DNA from 3 places in the Ornithinibacillus bavariensis genome. Region 1 is predicted to be linked to each of the others. Evidence: riboswitches for the same ligand, from Rfam matches in the RefSeq annotation. Region 1 holds a riboswitch; each other region holds the start of a gene.
The links. Region 1 has a riboswitch for cobalamin ahead of HNR27_RS10785 (DUF4430 domain-containing protein). Riboswitches for the same ligand answer to the same signal wherever they lie in the genome.

Region 1 (5,541 bases):
TAAATGAAATCCGTTGACTGATATAATTGGTAAAGGGGAGATATTCATGGAGAAGCAATCTAGAGTATTAGTTGTTGATGATGAGGAAAGAATTCGTCGGCTAATTCGTATGTATTTAGAGCGAGAGGAATTTGAGGTCGAAGAAGCAGAGAACGGTAAAGAGGGACTTCAACTGGCACTAGAAAATGATTATGATGTTATTCTATTGGATATTATGATGCCAGAGATGGATGGAATAGAAGTCTGTGAGCAGCTAAGGAAAGAAAAGGATACTCCGGTTATCATGCTTACAGCAAAGGGTGAAGAGGCAAATAGAGTTCAAGGGTTTGAAGTTGGAACCGATGATTATATTGTGAAGCCATTTAGCCCTAGAGAGGTTGTACTTCGTGTAAAGGCATTATTAAGACGTACAACTGCTACTAGTTATAATGGCAAGAATGCGCAAACGAAGGATCTATTAGTATTTCCTCACCTAACAATTGATCATGATGCACATCGTGTAACAGCTGATGGTACAGAAGTAGCTTTAACACCTAAAGAGTATGAATTATTATGTTACTTGGCAAAATCACCAGATAAAGTATTCAATCGTGAACAATTATTGAAGGATGTTTGGCAATATGAATTTTTCGGCGACTTACGAACAGTTGACACACATGTTAAACGATTACGTGAGAAGCTTAATACCGTTTCCAAGGAAGCCGCAAAAATGATTGTGACTGTTTGGGGGGTAGGATACAAATTTGAGGTAGATGATGAATAATGTTTTGGCGTAGTGTAGTAGGAAAACTAGCAGTAACCATTTTATTGCTAGTTTGTTTTGTATTATTTTTATTAACGATATTTTTACTTGAGTTTTTTGAGAACTTTCATATTCAAGAGGCAGAAGAGGATTTATTACAAACCGCTACAAAGGTTTCCGTAATGGTAGAGAATCATGAAGACAGATCACTAATATATGAAACGACTGAGCGTGTAAAAGATCCAGCTAGTAAGGTAATTATCGAATTTTCCAATGGTGATATTTGGGCTTCTGATACTAATGACTCGAATCTTACTGCTATTAATGATAACTGGTTTACTAAAGAGATGTATATACAAGAGGTTTTAAATTCGCATGATCCGATTAAAAAGCAAATCGAAGTTCCTAATCAAGAATTAGGTGTGATGCTTGTTGGAGTGGCGGTACCTAATACAGATGCAGCAGTTCTTATCTATCAATCCCTAGCGATAGTGGATAAGACAAAAGCTGAAACAACGAAAATTATTCTTTTAGCAGCGGCAGTGGCTATCATTCTAACGACTATCTTTGCCTTCTTTCTATCGACGCGTATTACATCACCACTAATCAAAATGAGGGAAGCAGCATTTGATTTAACTAGAGGTGAATTTAACACCAAAGTACCGATTTTAACACATGATGAAATCGGCGAACTAGCAATGGCATTCAATCACATGGGACGACAGCTGAAATTCCATATTAATGCTTTAAGACAGGAAAAAGAACAGCTATCAAGCATTGTTAATTCGATGGCAGATGGTGTGATAACATTAAGTCGTAGTGGTGAAATTATTGCAACGAATCGCCCTGCTGAAATGTTTATGGAAGCATGGGAGTTTGAGCAAAATATAGAAAAATCAGATGGTGTTCGGAAGCTGCCAAAGGAATTACTTGCACTATTTCAAGAGGTTATTGATGGTGAAAAAGAGGTTCTCGAAGAAATCACTATTCAAGGTAGAACCTGGGTTATGATTATGACACCATTATATGATCAGTCATATATCCGTGGTGCAGTTGCAGTAATGCGTGATATGACGGAAGAGAGAAGACTAGATAAACTTCGTAAGGACTTTATCGCTAATGTATCACATGAGCTTCGAACGCCAATATCGATGTTACAAGGCTATAGTGAAGCTATTGTAGATGATATTGCCGAGACGAAAGAGGAAAAGAATGAATTAGCCCAAATCATTTATGAGGAATCCTTAAGACTTAGTCGCCTTGTTAATGAACTGCTTGACTTAGCAAGTATGGAAGCGGGTCATCTGACGCTAAAAACCGAAATGGTTGAAGTAGAGCCTTATGTTGATCGAATCTATCGGAAATTTAGAGGGGTTGCAGAGGAACATCATATCGAGCTTGTACTTACAAAGAATATGGCCGATCCTCAAGCAATTTTTGATCCAGACCGAATCGAACAAGTATTTACTAACCTAATTGACAACGCAATCCGACATACTAGTGAGGGTGGGTTTGTGAAGGTAAAGGTAGAAAATGACCAAAATGGGTTATCTGTATCTGTTGAAGATAGTGGAAGTGGAATACCGGAAGAGGATTTACCATTTGTTTTTGAACGTTTTTACAAGGCAGATAAATCAAGAACGAGAAATAAACATGTGAAAGGTACAGGGCTTGGATTATCGATAGCAAAGAATATTATTACAAGTCATAAGGGAACAATTACCGTTAAAAGTAAACTCAATGTTGGTACGACATTTAATTTTCAGCTTCCTAAAACAGATGAAATATAACTTGTAATTTTAGAATGATATGTTATCCTAATTAATAGAATTGAATACAAAATTGATGATATTGGTGTTGTGAACTTAAAAGGGAATCTAGTGAAAATCTAGAACTGTCCTCGCAACTGTAAGTGATGACGAAATAAGCATAACCACTGTATATAATATATACGGGAAGGGCTTATAGTAGGCTATTAATCACAAGTCAGTAGACCTGCCAGTATTCATTTGTATCAATGATCCCGAGGATAGGACAATTGAGACAATCAAGTACATAAGAGTATTGATTACTTATTATGGTTATGAGACTGTCAAAAGAGCTAACCTTGTTACGGGGTTAGCTCTATTTTTATACACCCTGTTCTCAACAGATTAAGTTAATGGAGGAGAAATCATGAAATCTATTTTATTTAAGTTATTCTCAATGCTACTAGTAATAGTTGTTTTAACAGGATGTACGAATGACGAAAAGACGGAAAGCAACAACAATAGCGGGCAAAATAACGCAACGCAAAATGAAAAATCTAATACTTCCGCAAATACAAAAGAAGACCAAGAAGAGGCCAAGGTTACCATTATCTTATCAAAGGATAAAGAGGCCGAAGTAATTGATGAAAAAGAAGTTGTTATCAAAGATGGCGATAATTTATTAGCAGTTATGAAAGCAAACTTTGACATGGTTGAAGAAGGTGGGTTTATAAAAGCGATTGAAGGTATAGAGTATGACGAAGCGAACAAAATGTCATGGATGTTTTCGGTAAATGGTGAGCCATCCATGGTAGGTGCAGGCGATGTAAAACTAAACGATGGAGATACGGTTAATTTTGATTACCAATCTTGGGAATGATTTAATTGAATATCTATAAAATTACTCTACTAGCATTACTTGCCACACTTGCTGTAGTTGGACGTATCGCAGTTAATTATATACCAAATGTCCAACCCGTAACTTCAGTTATTATTATTAGTGGCATTTTTTTAGGACCGATAGCTGGTTTTATTTTAGCGTTTTTAGTAACGTTTTTATCCAATATGATTCTAGGAACTGGCATTTGGACAATTTGGCAAATTCTAGCATGGGGAATTATCGGTATCTTGAGTGGTTTGATGGGAAAGGCGTTCAAAAAGATTCCGTTCATAGTCATTGTTATTTTTAGTTTTTTCAGTGGTTACCTATACGGGATTATTGTTTCGCTAACTAATTATCAAGTAACTGGTCAAGGCTTTATCGTATATTATTTAGCTGGACTGCCCTTTGATACGTATCATGCGATAGGAAATGCAGTGTTTATGCTATTGCTGTATCCAACAATAGCTTACGTATTTAAAAAATATATTAACAATCATTTGCATACGATTAACTAAAAAAAGGCTGACTTTATATTTGCAATTGTTAAAGTCAGCCTTTTTTTTATGCTATTCACCAAACTTTAATGGGTTACCATTAAACGGTTCTTCTGAAATCTTGATGGAGTTACTTGGACAACCCTCATAAGCATCTAACACATCATCCTCTTGTGATTCAGGAACTTCCTTATTTCCACTATTATGATCGATAGTTACATAAGCTAACCCTTCATCATCGTAATCAAAAATACCTGGACAAGTTAATCCACAAGCACCACAAGCAATACATGTTTCCTTATCAACTATTGTATACTTTATTCTCACAGCTGTTTTCCCCTTGTTACGTACTTTTTTGGTGCTCCACTATTATTTTAATAACTATCATTTTATAATTCAACCTTTGCCAACTGATGGTATGATAGAGATAGGATAGAAAGAGGTAGATTAGAATGTATTTCGAAGGGATAATATTAGATTGTATAACTGAAATTAATGAAAATAGAAGCATTTCTGGGATATTTCACCTATTAGTTGGAAAGAAATCGATACAATCTGTCCATGATGCAAGACTCTTTCAGCTAGAACAATATTACGGGATCTATCCAACATTACGTCGCATAGATTTACAAGCAATTGTTTCAAATTTACAACAGAAGAAATTAGTGGATAATGGGTCTAAGGATGGTTATTATCGAATTACAGAGAAAGGAAGAAGGCATTTAATTAAATTTAAAAAGTCCCCATTGTACGCTTATTATAGAGGCTTATTATATAATGGTACAGATGTTTTGTTTTTTAAAAGACTACATTTATTAATCCAGACATACTCAAATATACGAATGAAAAATACCGCTTTTATTCCTGTTGTGGACGACGTAGATGTAGCAGGTTGGGTAAAAGCCTTTTATAAGAAAAACTGGAGCGTGACTGCATCTTTAATCCTTTACGAGGAGCTTCATAAACTATTAAAAGGCCTTGAGGAAAGAGAAGCCGAAGTATTGGTGAATCGATTAAGTGGATACCATCACTACGGGATGAGCATGGATCAAATTGCTCTCAACTATCAATTATCGATACACGATGTTAATCTTCTTACAGTAGGAATAATTCATCAGATGATGTATCAGATTCATCGTCATAAAGAAGACTACCCAGTACTTTATCAGCTTATAATAGAAAATAATAATAACAAGTTTATTACCAAAACAGCAAACCAAACCTATCAACTCTTAATTGAACGGTACAGTCCAGAAACAATTGCTAAAATAAGAAAACTAAAATTAAATACGGTGTATGATCATATTGTTGAAATTGCATTATACGATAAAGAATTCTCAATTGAGCCCTTTGTGGATACAAAAACAAGAAAAGAGATAGTTTCCGTTATTAATCGTTGTAATAGTTATAAACTAAAGACAATTAAGGACAATTGCAATCCGTATATAAGTTATTTTCAAATACGATTAGTCTTAACAAGACTATAAGAAAGTTATTCAGAGGATGAGTTATATGAATAATACTTCCATATCCCTAGAACAAGTATTAGAAAGCAATTTTGGTTATAAAACATTTCGGATAGGGCAAAAAGAAATTATTATGGATATTTTAAATGGGAGCGATGTTTTAGGAATTCTCCCGACAGGTACAGGGAAGTCTATTTGTTATCAACTA
Region 2 (5,541 bases), on a different contig from region 1:
ATGGGAATCGGAATGATTGTTATCGGTCTAGCCTCCGTTATTATCGGTGAAGCTCTGTTTGGCAAGAAAACAATCGCGATTGCAACCATTGCCGTCATTGGTGGAGCAATCGTGTATAGGATAGTTGTAACCCTGGCATTACGGGTTGAATTTTTAGAAACAGGTGATATGAAGCTAATTACTGCATTCATCGTTATCGTTGCCCTTGTTGCACCGAAAGTTCTTCAGGGACAGAGGGAAAAGAAGCGCCGATTACAAAAGCGTGCTGCACTAGTTGAATTAAAGGAGGAGGCCTAATATGTTACATGTAAAAGATGTGTCCATTACATTTAATGAAGGTACTCCAGATGAAAAAAAGGCGTTACAAAGAATTAATTTAGAATTAAGAGAAGGCGATTTTGTAACGGTTATAGGTAGTAATGGAGCTGGTAAATCTACGCTCATGAATATTATTTCTGGCAATCTAGTACCAGATGTTGGCGAGGTCGTTATTGCTGAAAAGAATGTTACCAGTCTCCCCGAATTTAAACGCTCTGCCTACATAGGTCGCGTATTCCAAGATCCGATGGCAGGCACAGCTCCATCCATGACGATTGAGGAAAACCTAGCGATGGCTTATTCGCGCATCAGAAAGCGGAATTTAAAGCCTGGTGTTACAAAACTGAGGAAAGTAGAATTTAAGGAACATTTAAAAACGTTAAATTTAGGTCTTGAGGATAGGCTGAATGCTAAAGTGGGATTGTTATCTGGTGGAGAGCGTCAAGCACTTTCTCTATTGATGGCAACTTTCACTAACCCGAATATTTTACTTCTTGATGAACATACAGCAGCACTGGATCCATCACGAGCCGCATTAATCACGAAACTAACGAAGGATGTTGTTGCAGAGCATGGCTTAACAACCTTAATGGTTACCCATAATATGCAGCAAGCACTTGATTTAGGAAATCGGCTGATTATGATGGATAAAGGGCAAATCATTTTAGATATCCATGGTGAAAAGAAACAGAATTTAACAATAGAAGATCTATTAAAAGAATTCCAACGTATTCGCGGAGAACAATTTGAAAGTGACCGTGCTGTATTGGGATAATCGAAACAGGAGCGAGGAGCGCTCCTGTTTTTATTTAGAATCACTCATTCGTAGACTGCATGAATAAATAATTATTCAAAAGAAAAGTCTGCTTGAGGAGCGCTAATAGACAAAAAGTAGCTGGAAGTAGGTGCCTGAGTCTAATAGAAGCGTTCTAATAGACAGAAATCGCATGAAAGTAGGTGCGTGAGTCTAATAGAAGCGGTCTAATAGACAGAAAGTGGCTGAAAGTAGGTGCTTGAGTCTAATAGAAGCGTTCTAATGGACAGAAATCGCATGAAAGTAGGTGCTTGAGTCTAATAGAAGCGTTCTAATAGACAGAAAGCAGCTGAAAGTAGGTGGTTGAGTCTAATAGAAGCGGTCTAATAGACAGAAAGTGGCTGAAAGTAGGTGCTTGAGTCTAATAGAAGCGTTCTAATAGACAGAAAGCAGCTGGAAGTAGGTGCCTGAGTCTAATAGAAGCATTCTAATAGACAAAAAGTAGCTGGAAGTAGGTGCGTGAGTCTAATAGACTATCGAACGCCAATATATCGCAGAAAGTTCATACTGCCGAACATGCTTTTATGATAATTCCTTTTCAATCATAATTAAAAACTCTTTGATACTTTTATCACGAACAATGAAATCGGCGTACATGTCCATTGGTGTTGGTTCACGATTGACGATAATAAGCTTGGCGCCACGCTCAGTTGCTATTAGTGGGAACATATTGGCGGGAGTAACTGTTAATGATGAGCCTAGAACGATAAATAAATCAGATTTAGAAGTTTCAATTTCTGCTTGGAGAAAAACATCCTCAGGAAGCATCTCTCCAAATAGGACAATTCCTGGTCTTACAGGTCCATCACAATATTTACAGTGGCTTTTGCCATTCAAGTACTCTTCTCGGTCCTGGTCTCTCAAACATTGATTACAGAAAAACCTTCGAAATGTACCATGAAGCTCCATTACATTTTGGTTTCCGGCATCATGGTGAAAGCCGTCCACATTTTGTGTGATAATTCCTTTTATTAACCCACGTTTTTCCCAATTTCCAAGAATTTGGTGGCCCTCATGGGGCTGATATTTATCAATCTCTCGGAGTCTATACTGGTAAAAGCTCGTAAATTCTTCAAAGTTATCCTGAAGTGCATGTACATTAGCTAGTTCATCTGGATTGAATTTAGTCCATAGTCCTCTATCCTTGGAGCGGAAATCTGGTAAGCCGCTTTCAGTAGACATACCAGCACCAGTAAATACAATTGTATAGGAAGCAGAACGAATTAATTCTACAATTTTATTCATATAAATCGACCTCCACTTGATAATGCTATTGTACCCAAAATCCCTCCCATTTACGAATGGAATTAAAATATGTTTGCAAAGTCTATAAAACTATGATAGGCTATTAATACAATATATTGTGATAATATAATAATATAATACTATATATAGTACTTAAAAGTAATGGTGACATATATTGTCTGAAAAGGGAATCCAGTGAAAATCTGGAGCTGTCCCCGCAACTGTTAGTGTTGACGAACGAGAATTCCACTGTATCGATAACATAATGATATGGGAAGGACTTTAGTAGAGTGACGCACAAGCCAGGAGACCTGCCATCACTTATAGTTTCATTTTTCTTCGGGTTGAAAGAGTATGAGGCGATGGAGTTATACATATTTAGATAATTTCTGTCGTTTTTTGTATGCCGTTCATCCGTGGGTGAGCGGCTTTTCTATTTATAGAAAAGAGCTAATTTCCAAGCCATATTTACCTTATTTTAGCATGTTGCTAGTTTTACTATTAGGAGGAATGAAGGATGCTGTCAACAGAAGTAACATTAAAAGAAAAGCTAGATCCAATTATCCGTTTTGCTGTAGAAAATTTACCGGTGAATCCAGCCGATTTAACTATGGATGTTTCTGGGGAAACCTCTTTTGACAAGGCTATTGATACACTCACTAAACGTGCACTAGAGATTATTGACGAAGCAAATTCGAATTGGAGTTTTGTTGCTAGCCGATTATACTTACAAAAGCTTTACCATCAAGCTGCAAAAAATAGGAATTATGATGTCGCATTAAAATATGGCAGCTTTTATCAGCTCCTAAAAGACTTAACACAAGAGGGAATATACACGAGTAAATTACTTGATACATATTCAAAAGAAGATATAGATTTTTTAGCTAATCATATAAATCCGGAGCATGACCTACAGTTCACATATTTAGGTCTCTATACCCTTGCTAACCGATACTTAGCTACAGACCATGATAAAAACACGTATGAACTTCCTCAGGAGCGATGGATGGTTATTGCCATGCATCTTATGAAGGATGAGGATAAAGCAAGTCGTCTTGATTTAGTTCTGGAGGCATATTGGGCGTTAAGCAATTTATATATGACGGTTGCCACACCAACACTAGCTAATGCTGGGAAAACACATGGACAGCTATCTAGCTGTTTTATAGATACAGTGGATGATAGCCTACAGTCTATTTATGATAGTAATACCGATATAGCAAAGCTTTCAAAAAATGGCGGTGGAATCGGTGTCTATATGGGGAAAATCCGTTCTAGGGGTAGCTCGATTAAAGGGTTTAAAGGGATGTCTAGCGGAGTAGTTCCTTGGATTAAGCAACTGAATAACACAGCAGTAAGCGTGGATCAGCTTGGTACGCGTAAAGGGGCAATAGCAGTTTATTTGGATGTTTGGCATATGGATATTGAAGCTTTTTTAGATTTGAAATTAAATAATGGGGATGACCGGATGCGTGCACATGATATTTTCACCGGTGTGTCCATTCCAGATTATTTCATGGAACAGGTAGCTAGTCGTGGAGATTGGTATTTATTTGACCCACATGAAGTTCGTGAAGTAATGGGATACTCATTAGAGGACTTTTATGATGAGGAAAAAGGGGAAGGGTCCTGGAGAAAGAAATATGAGGAATGTATCCAATGTGAAAAACTAACGAAGAAGAAGCTGCCTGCTATTTTAATTATGAAGCGGATTATGATTTCTCAGCTTGAGTCTGGGACACCATTTATGTTTTATCGAGATGAGGTAAACAGACAAAATAGTAATGCACATTTGGGTATGATATATTGCTCCAATTTATGTACGGAAATTACCCAAAATCAATCACCAACCGAATTTCTAGAAGAGTTTACAGATGAAAATGGGTATATCACCAAAACGTATAAGCCTGGAGATTATGTAGTTTGTAATCTTAGCTCAATCAATCTAGGAAAGGCTGTTCCCGATAATGTGTTAGAACGCTTAATTAAAATACAGGTTCGAATGCTCGATAATGTCATTGATATCAATACATTACCAATCCTTCAAGCACAGCTTACAAACCAAAAGTACCGTGCTATTGGACTTGGTACATTCGGCTGGCATCATTTATTAGCGAAAAAGCAAATCCATTGGGAAACAGAGGAGGCAGTAGAATACGCAGATGATTTGTATGAGAAAATTGCTTTCTTGACCATTAAGAGTAGCATGGAATTAAGTGTGGAAAAGGGAAGCTATCCAGCCTTCACAGGAAGTAAATGGAGTACTGGAGCATACTTCGATGAAAAAGGATATGTCGGTGAAAAATGGCAAGAGCTAAAAGCTGCCGTAATGGAAAAAGGGATTCGTAATGGTTACTTAATGGCAGTTGCGCCAAATTCCACAACTGCTATGATTGCGGGATCTACAGCAAGTATTGATCCGGTTTTTAAACCGTTCTACCATGAAGAGAAAAAGGACTTTAAAATTCCAAATACAGCTCCAGACTTAGACCATCGTACGTATGATATTTATCGTCGCTCGGCATATATTGTCGATCAACGCTGGTCTGTTAAACAAAATGCTGTACGCCAAAAACATATTGATCAGAGTATATCCTTTAATTTCTATGTTCCACATACAATCCGTGCTTCGGTATTACTAGACCTACATCTTCAGGCATGGAGAGAAGGACTAAAAACTACTTATTATGTAAGATCTACCTCGACCGATGTAGAAGAATGTGAGTGGTGTTCCAGTTGAAAACATTAATTGCTTACCTATCCTACAGTGGTAATACAGAAGAGGTTGCCGAGTATATTCAAAAGAAGTTAGAGACAAGAGGAGCGATGGTGGATAAGCACCGTATCGGCATCGATCCTCCAGTCCATCCTTCTGATTATGATGTGGTATTTATTGGTACCTTTACATGGGAAAATGGCAGTACGCCAGAAGAGGTAAAGGACTTTATTTTAGAAATAGGCTATAAGCCAAATAATATTGCAGTATTTGGAACAGGGGATACACAGTTTGGTTACTTTTGCGGTGCGGTTGATAGGCTTGTAAAGTTTTATGAAAGCCCATGGGCTGGATTGAAAATTGAACAGTCACCGAGAGGGTTCCAGGAAATATTGATAGATCAATGGCTGAAGGGAGTATTACAGCATGTCCGTAGCATTGCTTAAAA
Region 3 (5,541 bases), on a different contig from region 1:
AACGAGACTATAATAAAAGCTCATTTAAAATAAATGCCTAATTCAAGGAGAAGGAGATTACGTATGAAGAAACATTTGATTGTTTCACTTTTAGTTCTATTTATTGTATTATTCTTACATTTACCATCCACTTCTCACGCTAGTTCAACCTCAAACCTATATGAAGTAAAGGGTGGTGATACATTGCCTAAAATTGCTAAACAATTTAGTACCTCCACATACGAACTTAAAATCACAAATGGTCTCCAGTCTAACACCCTACTAGAGGGGCAGAAGCTAATCGTACCAGTGATCCATGAAGTTGCTCCTGGGGAAACCTTACAACAAATAGCTAAAGAATTTCACTCAACCGAGGAGATCATCCAACATGTGAATCGTCTTCCCTCTAAGCAATTACGTCCAGGGCAAATGCTAACAATTAAGCCAAAGCCATTGAACATGGAAGGACAGCATATTGTAATGACTAGAGAGGAATTTCAGGACTGGCTGCTCAACCAGAAGTTCACAAGGGAAATCCATCTCATTCAACAGCATCATACGTGGCGACCTTCCTACAAGCATTTTCATGGTAACAATTATTTTCAAATGTTAAACAGTATGCAGCAGCATCATATGAAAACAATGGGTTGGAGTAATATTGCCCAGAATATCACTACCTTCCCCGACGGAAAAATTGCTCTTTCTCGTCCGATTAATATTGCCCCTGAGGGAACCATTGGGACAAAGGCTAATGAAAATGGCATTGCTATCGAGCATGTCGGAGACTTTGATCTTGGTCATGATGTTATGACACAGGAACAAAGAGATACAATTATATTCGTAACGGCACTGCTAAGCTTAAAATTTTCCTTAGAACCATCTATTGACACAATCACCTATCATCATTGGTGGCACTACAAAACAAAGGAAAGGGTACTCGACAACGCAAAGGACAATGAGGTTAAATCCTGTCCTGGTACTAATTTTTTTGGAGGAAATTCAACAACTCATGCGAAGAATAACTTCTATCCTTTAGTGGAAAAGAAAATGGAAGAGCTACGGGATTTATTTCATAGAAATCAATAAAATTTTATGTACCAGCCCTACATGGATTAATGGCCAGATCCCTTAAACAGGAACTGGCCATTTCCTCTTCATTAATCCTCGAATCGCTTGATAAAGTCTACAAATTTCACTACAAACTTTTGTAAGAATTCAGCAGTGCCTTCATTAGTAATTGCTCCACTCTCATTCATTAGTGTTGCTACATTACCAATATATGCTTCAGGTTGCTGAAGTACTGGTACATTCACACAAGTTAGCATTTGGCGCAAATGATGGTTAGCTCCAAATCCACCGATCCCTCCTGGGGATTGGCTTATGATTGCTGCAGGCTTTCCACCCCATTTATTATCTGTCTTTGGACGAGAGGCTGTATCTAATGCATTTTTTAACACAGCTGGAATCGAACGATTATATTCAGGTGTTACAAATAAAAATGTATCACATTCCCCAATTTTTTGTCTGAACTCGTGTAGCACTTCTGGTGCATTATTCTCATCATCAAAATCCTGATTATAAAAAGGTAGATTACCGATTTCTATTAACTCTGTTTCAAATCCTTCTGGGAAATAGCCCATTACATTTTTAGCAAGCTTTTTAGAATATGATTCCTTTCGAAGGCTTCCTACTAGAACTCCAACTTTTGTCATCTCAATCATCCTTATTCTTGTATTCTGATACAAATTAAATTGTAGAAAAAACAAAATTATAAGTCAAAACATCAGTTTCTCTACTAACGCTAATAGTATCTCTTTCGTTATACGCTTTATGTATTCACGTTACATAACGCCCTAATATATTTGTCAAAATGACAGGTATTGATTATAGTTGTGATGTACGATAAAAGTTAAATAGTTTTACCGGTAAGATTGGTGTCATAATAGACTTAATAGGGAATCTGGTGAAAAACCAGAACTGTACCCGCAACTGTAAATGCTGACGAAATAATCAAAACCACTGTTTATGAACGGGAAGGGATTAGAGTAGGTTATAGCATAAGTCAGGAGACCTGCCAATAGTACATATAGTAATATCTTCTTCGGGAGTTGGGGAGGTATAACGAGGGTAATGATGTTGGTAGCAGTTCAACCACTGCTATTTTTGCTCTTGTTTGTAAACCCATCTTATCGGATGGGTTTTTTTAGTATTGTGAATACTATCTACATTTCACGTCTCTCTCCTCTAACTAGAAGGCCTATTGACAAAACAGGAAAAGAGGAAATAATATGACAGAAAAGTTATCGACGAATGTATCCAGAACAAATCAAACAAAGCTGGTACTGCCACCGGATACAAATCATTTAGGTACTATTTTCGGTGGGACCGTACTTGCTTATATTGATGAAATTGCTGCTATCACAGCGATGAAACATAGTAATCAGGTTGTTGTCACTGCCTCAATTGATACGGTTAACTTTCTTTCATCTGCTCGGGTTGGTGATATTCTGCACCTAGAAGGTGTTGTTATATCGACGGGGAGAACCTCCATGGAGGTGTTCGTAAAAGTAGAATGCCAAAACATTCAATCAGGAGAAAAGACGATTACAACAACAGCAATTCTTACGATGGTCGCTGTTGATCAAGCTGGAAAGCCTACACCTGTCTGTGGGGTTATACCGGAAACCGAGGAGGAAAAGCGACTATTTTTGAGTGCTCCAACTAGAAGAAACAGGCGTCTACAAATAAGTGCAGAAAAGATGAAATAATTTATCAGCATGATTTTTTAGTGATGGTTATGAGGTGGGACACAAGTGTTCTTCAACACTACTTGATCGGTGCGAAAAACGCTTGGAAAACACATTACACGAAACAGTAAATGATCCGACCCTTCGAAATGATTGTTTCGTTATGTCCCATCCTCTATTAAAATTCCTTCCGTTCTCCTTTTAAGAACTTTTTCCATCATTTGAAATAGCGGCGTCTATTTTCTTATCTAGCTCTGCAATTAAATAAAGCTCTTTTTCCCTATCCATATTTCGATAATGATGCTTGTTTCCAGGTTCTTTGTCAGATTCATCTGCTAGATGTACAACTTTTTGAAGAGGGGTGAATTGGAATTCTCCTGTTGGGAGTGCAGAATCCGTGTGAAAAAGAATAGCATGGGCGATTTCTTTGGCAACATGCTTATCCTCTCCCAAACGTACGAGTAGCTTATGTGCACGTTCCGCTCCTTTTATCGGATGGATATCATACTCACGATAAAGTCGGTAATCCCATTTTCCTTCACTATACCATTCATAATGACCAATATCGTGTAGAAAACCTGCCTTTGCTGCTAAATCAGGATTAACACCATATTTTATTGCTAAGTCATATGCATGGTAGGCAACAGAAATTGCATGTGCCATTCCAGAGCGTCTTACATATTTTTGCGTTATCGGATGAAGGTAAATATTGGTTAAGGTTACTGTTCTCATAGATGTCCCCTCCTGACTGATAAAATTATCGATATATTACCATTTGAAGCGATAGAATGCAATTGAAAAAATCCAACCAAAGTAAAGGTAATCATAAAAATTTCACGGTACTAGTTTATTTCCCTAATCCGTGCTGCCACAAACTGCATATCTTCACGAAGTAATGGATATAAATTAGGTCGACGTCTAGCGGCAAGTGGATGATATGCAGCAGTTACAGTGTGTTCGCCCACTAGATGCCACTTACCTCTCAAACCTTTTACATCCAGTTCCGAATTGCGGAAAAAGGCCTGAACCGCAACATTACCAAGACAAACAATCAGCTTTGGATTTTGCTCAGCTAATTGCTCTAATAAATGCTGCATACAAATAGCTCGTGTCTTCTCTTTATCATAGGCTCGAACTGGTTGCCTTTTTAAGATATAGGTGACATAGAGTTGTTTTTTGGTTAATCCTGCTTCATGCGTTGCTTGCTGTAAGGTTTGTCGCGTACCACATACCATAGGATTACCCTTTCGATCCTCACGTGCCCCTGGATTGTCTAGAATAATCATTATTGGAGCTTTCGGGTTGCCTTCACCCCAAATCATTCTTGACCCTTGTCGATATAAGCCACATTCTTGGCATTCGGTTAGGCATGACGGGACAGGGTCCTCTGGCCAAACTTCTGGGCAAAACTCACTCATGAATTATCACACTCCTTAGGTTTAGATTGTCCCTTAGAAACAAATTCACCCAATAAAGAGATACTGATGTAGGATGTCTTTTTACAATGAATTTCTACGTGGATTATCGAGTATGAGGGATTTAGACAACTTTGATATAATAAAGAAAATAAATTGGTTTCAAGGGGTGTATAAAAGTGAGTAAAAAGTGTTTATTAAATGTTGATTATACGAATGATTTCATTGCTGAGGATGGAGCATTAACTTGCGGGAAGCCTGGACAAGCTATAGAAGAATATATTATAAGCCTAACCAAACAGTTTATTGATAACGGAGATGAGGTAGTTTTTGCAATTGATAAACATCTCGAGAATGACCCCTATCACCCTGAAGCAATGCTTTATCCCCCTCATAATATCGTCGGGACAAAAGGAAGAGAATTATATGGTGATCTACAAAATGTGTGGGAAGCTAATAAATCGAAATCGAATGTTCACTGGATGGACAAAACAAGATATTCCGCATTTGTAGGTACTAGTTTAGAGCTTTTCCTCCGTGAAAGAAAAATATCTGAAATACATATTGTTGGCACATGTACTGACATCTGTGTCCTCCATACTGCGATTGATGCATATGGAAGAGGCTTTGACATTGTCATCCACGAAAATGGTGTTGCAAGCTTTAATCAAATTGGACACGAATGGGCATTGCAGCACTTTGTGAATACACTAAATGCAAACGTAGTTAAAAATTAAACGTAAGGTTCATGAAGTTAAGGAAAGAATGAATAATAACCACTCTTTTAGGAGGTACTCCAATGGAAAATACTGATGATAGCTTAACCCTCCATACAGATTTATATCAAATTAATATGGCTGAAACTTACTGGGCAGATAATATCCATGAGCGCAAGGCAGTATTTGATTTATATTTCCGAAAACTACCATTTGGAAATGGATATGCCGTATTTGCTGGTTTGGAAAGGGTAATAGAATTTGTAAAAAACTTCAAATTTAGTGATTCTGATATTCGTTATTTAGCTGAACAAGGATATCGTGAGGATTTTCTTGATTATTTAAGAACGGTACGCTTTACTGGTTCAATTAAGTCTATGCAAGAAGGAGAAATAGTGTTTGGTAATGAACCCCTTCTTCGTGTTGAGGCAGGTCTAGTAGAGGCACAGCTTATAGAGACGGCATTATTAAATATTATCAATTACCAAACACTAATCGCGACGAAAGCATCTCGTATTAAACAAATTGCCAAAAATCATATGTTAATGGAGTTTGGTACGAGAAGGGCCCAAGAGATGGATGCAGCCATTTGGGGAACTCGCGCTGCCTTTATAGGAGGGTTTCAAGCAACGAGTAATGTTCGTGCAGGAAAATTATTTGGTATCCCTATCGCTGGTACGCATG

Region 2: another riboswitch for cobalamin. It lies ahead of HNR27_RS00200 (ribonucleoside-diphosphate reductase subunit alpha); the one in region 1 lies ahead of HNR27_RS10785 (DUF4430 domain-containing protein).
Region 3: another riboswitch for cobalamin. It lies ahead of HNR27_RS13040 (acyl-CoA thioesterase); the one in region 1 lies ahead of HNR27_RS10785 (DUF4430 domain-containing protein).

What each region holds. Positions count from the first base shown of each region.
Region 1 is NZ_JBNPWZ010000005.1:126,506-132,046, forward strand. Features, by position in the region: gene HNR27_RS10775 (response regulator transcription factor) at 47-763, shown strand; gene HNR27_RS10780 (ATP-binding protein) at 763-2,532, shown strand; cobalamin riboswitch at 2,578-2,759, shown strand; gene HNR27_RS10785 (DUF4430 domain-containing protein) at 2,918-3,370, shown strand; gene HNR27_RS10790 (ECF transporter S component) at 3,376-3,888, shown strand; gene HNR27_RS10795 (ferredoxin) at 3,940-4,188, opposite strand; gene HNR27_RS10800 (YpbB family protein) at 4,320-5,354, shown strand; gene HNR27_RS10805 (RecQ family ATP-dependent DNA helicase) at 5,380-5,541, shown strand, end outside.
Region 2 is NZ_JBNPWZ010000001.1:36,342-41,882, forward strand. Features, by position in the region: gene HNR27_RS00185 (ABC transporter permease) at 1-297, shown strand, start outside; gene HNR27_RS00190 (ABC transporter ATP-binding protein) at 299-1,093, shown strand; gene HNR27_RS00195 (NAD-dependent deacylase) at 1,655-2,377, opposite strand; cobalamin riboswitch at 2,524-2,710, shown strand; gene HNR27_RS00200 (ribonucleoside-diphosphate reductase subunit alpha) at 2,895-5,117, shown strand; gene HNR27_RS00205 (flavodoxin) at 5,114-5,539, shown strand; gene HNR27_RS00210 (ribonucleotide-diphosphate reductase subunit beta) at 5,520-5,541, shown strand, end outside.
Region 3 is NZ_JBNPWZ010000007.1:93,962-99,502, forward strand. Features, by position in the region: gene HNR27_RS13030 (LysM peptidoglycan-binding domain-containing protein) at 64-1,065, shown strand; gene HNR27_RS13035 (NADPH-dependent FMN reductase) at 1,137-1,691, opposite strand; cobalamin riboswitch at 1,895-2,072, shown strand; gene HNR27_RS13040 (acyl-CoA thioesterase) at 2,268-2,747, shown strand; gene HNR27_RS13045 (HD domain-containing protein) at 2,928-3,458, opposite strand; gene HNR27_RS13050 (uracil-DNA glycosylase) at 3,569-4,144, opposite strand; gene HNR27_RS13055 (cysteine hydrolase family protein) at 4,321-4,878, shown strand; gene HNR27_RS13060 (nicotinate phosphoribosyltransferase) at 4,941-5,541, shown strand, end outside.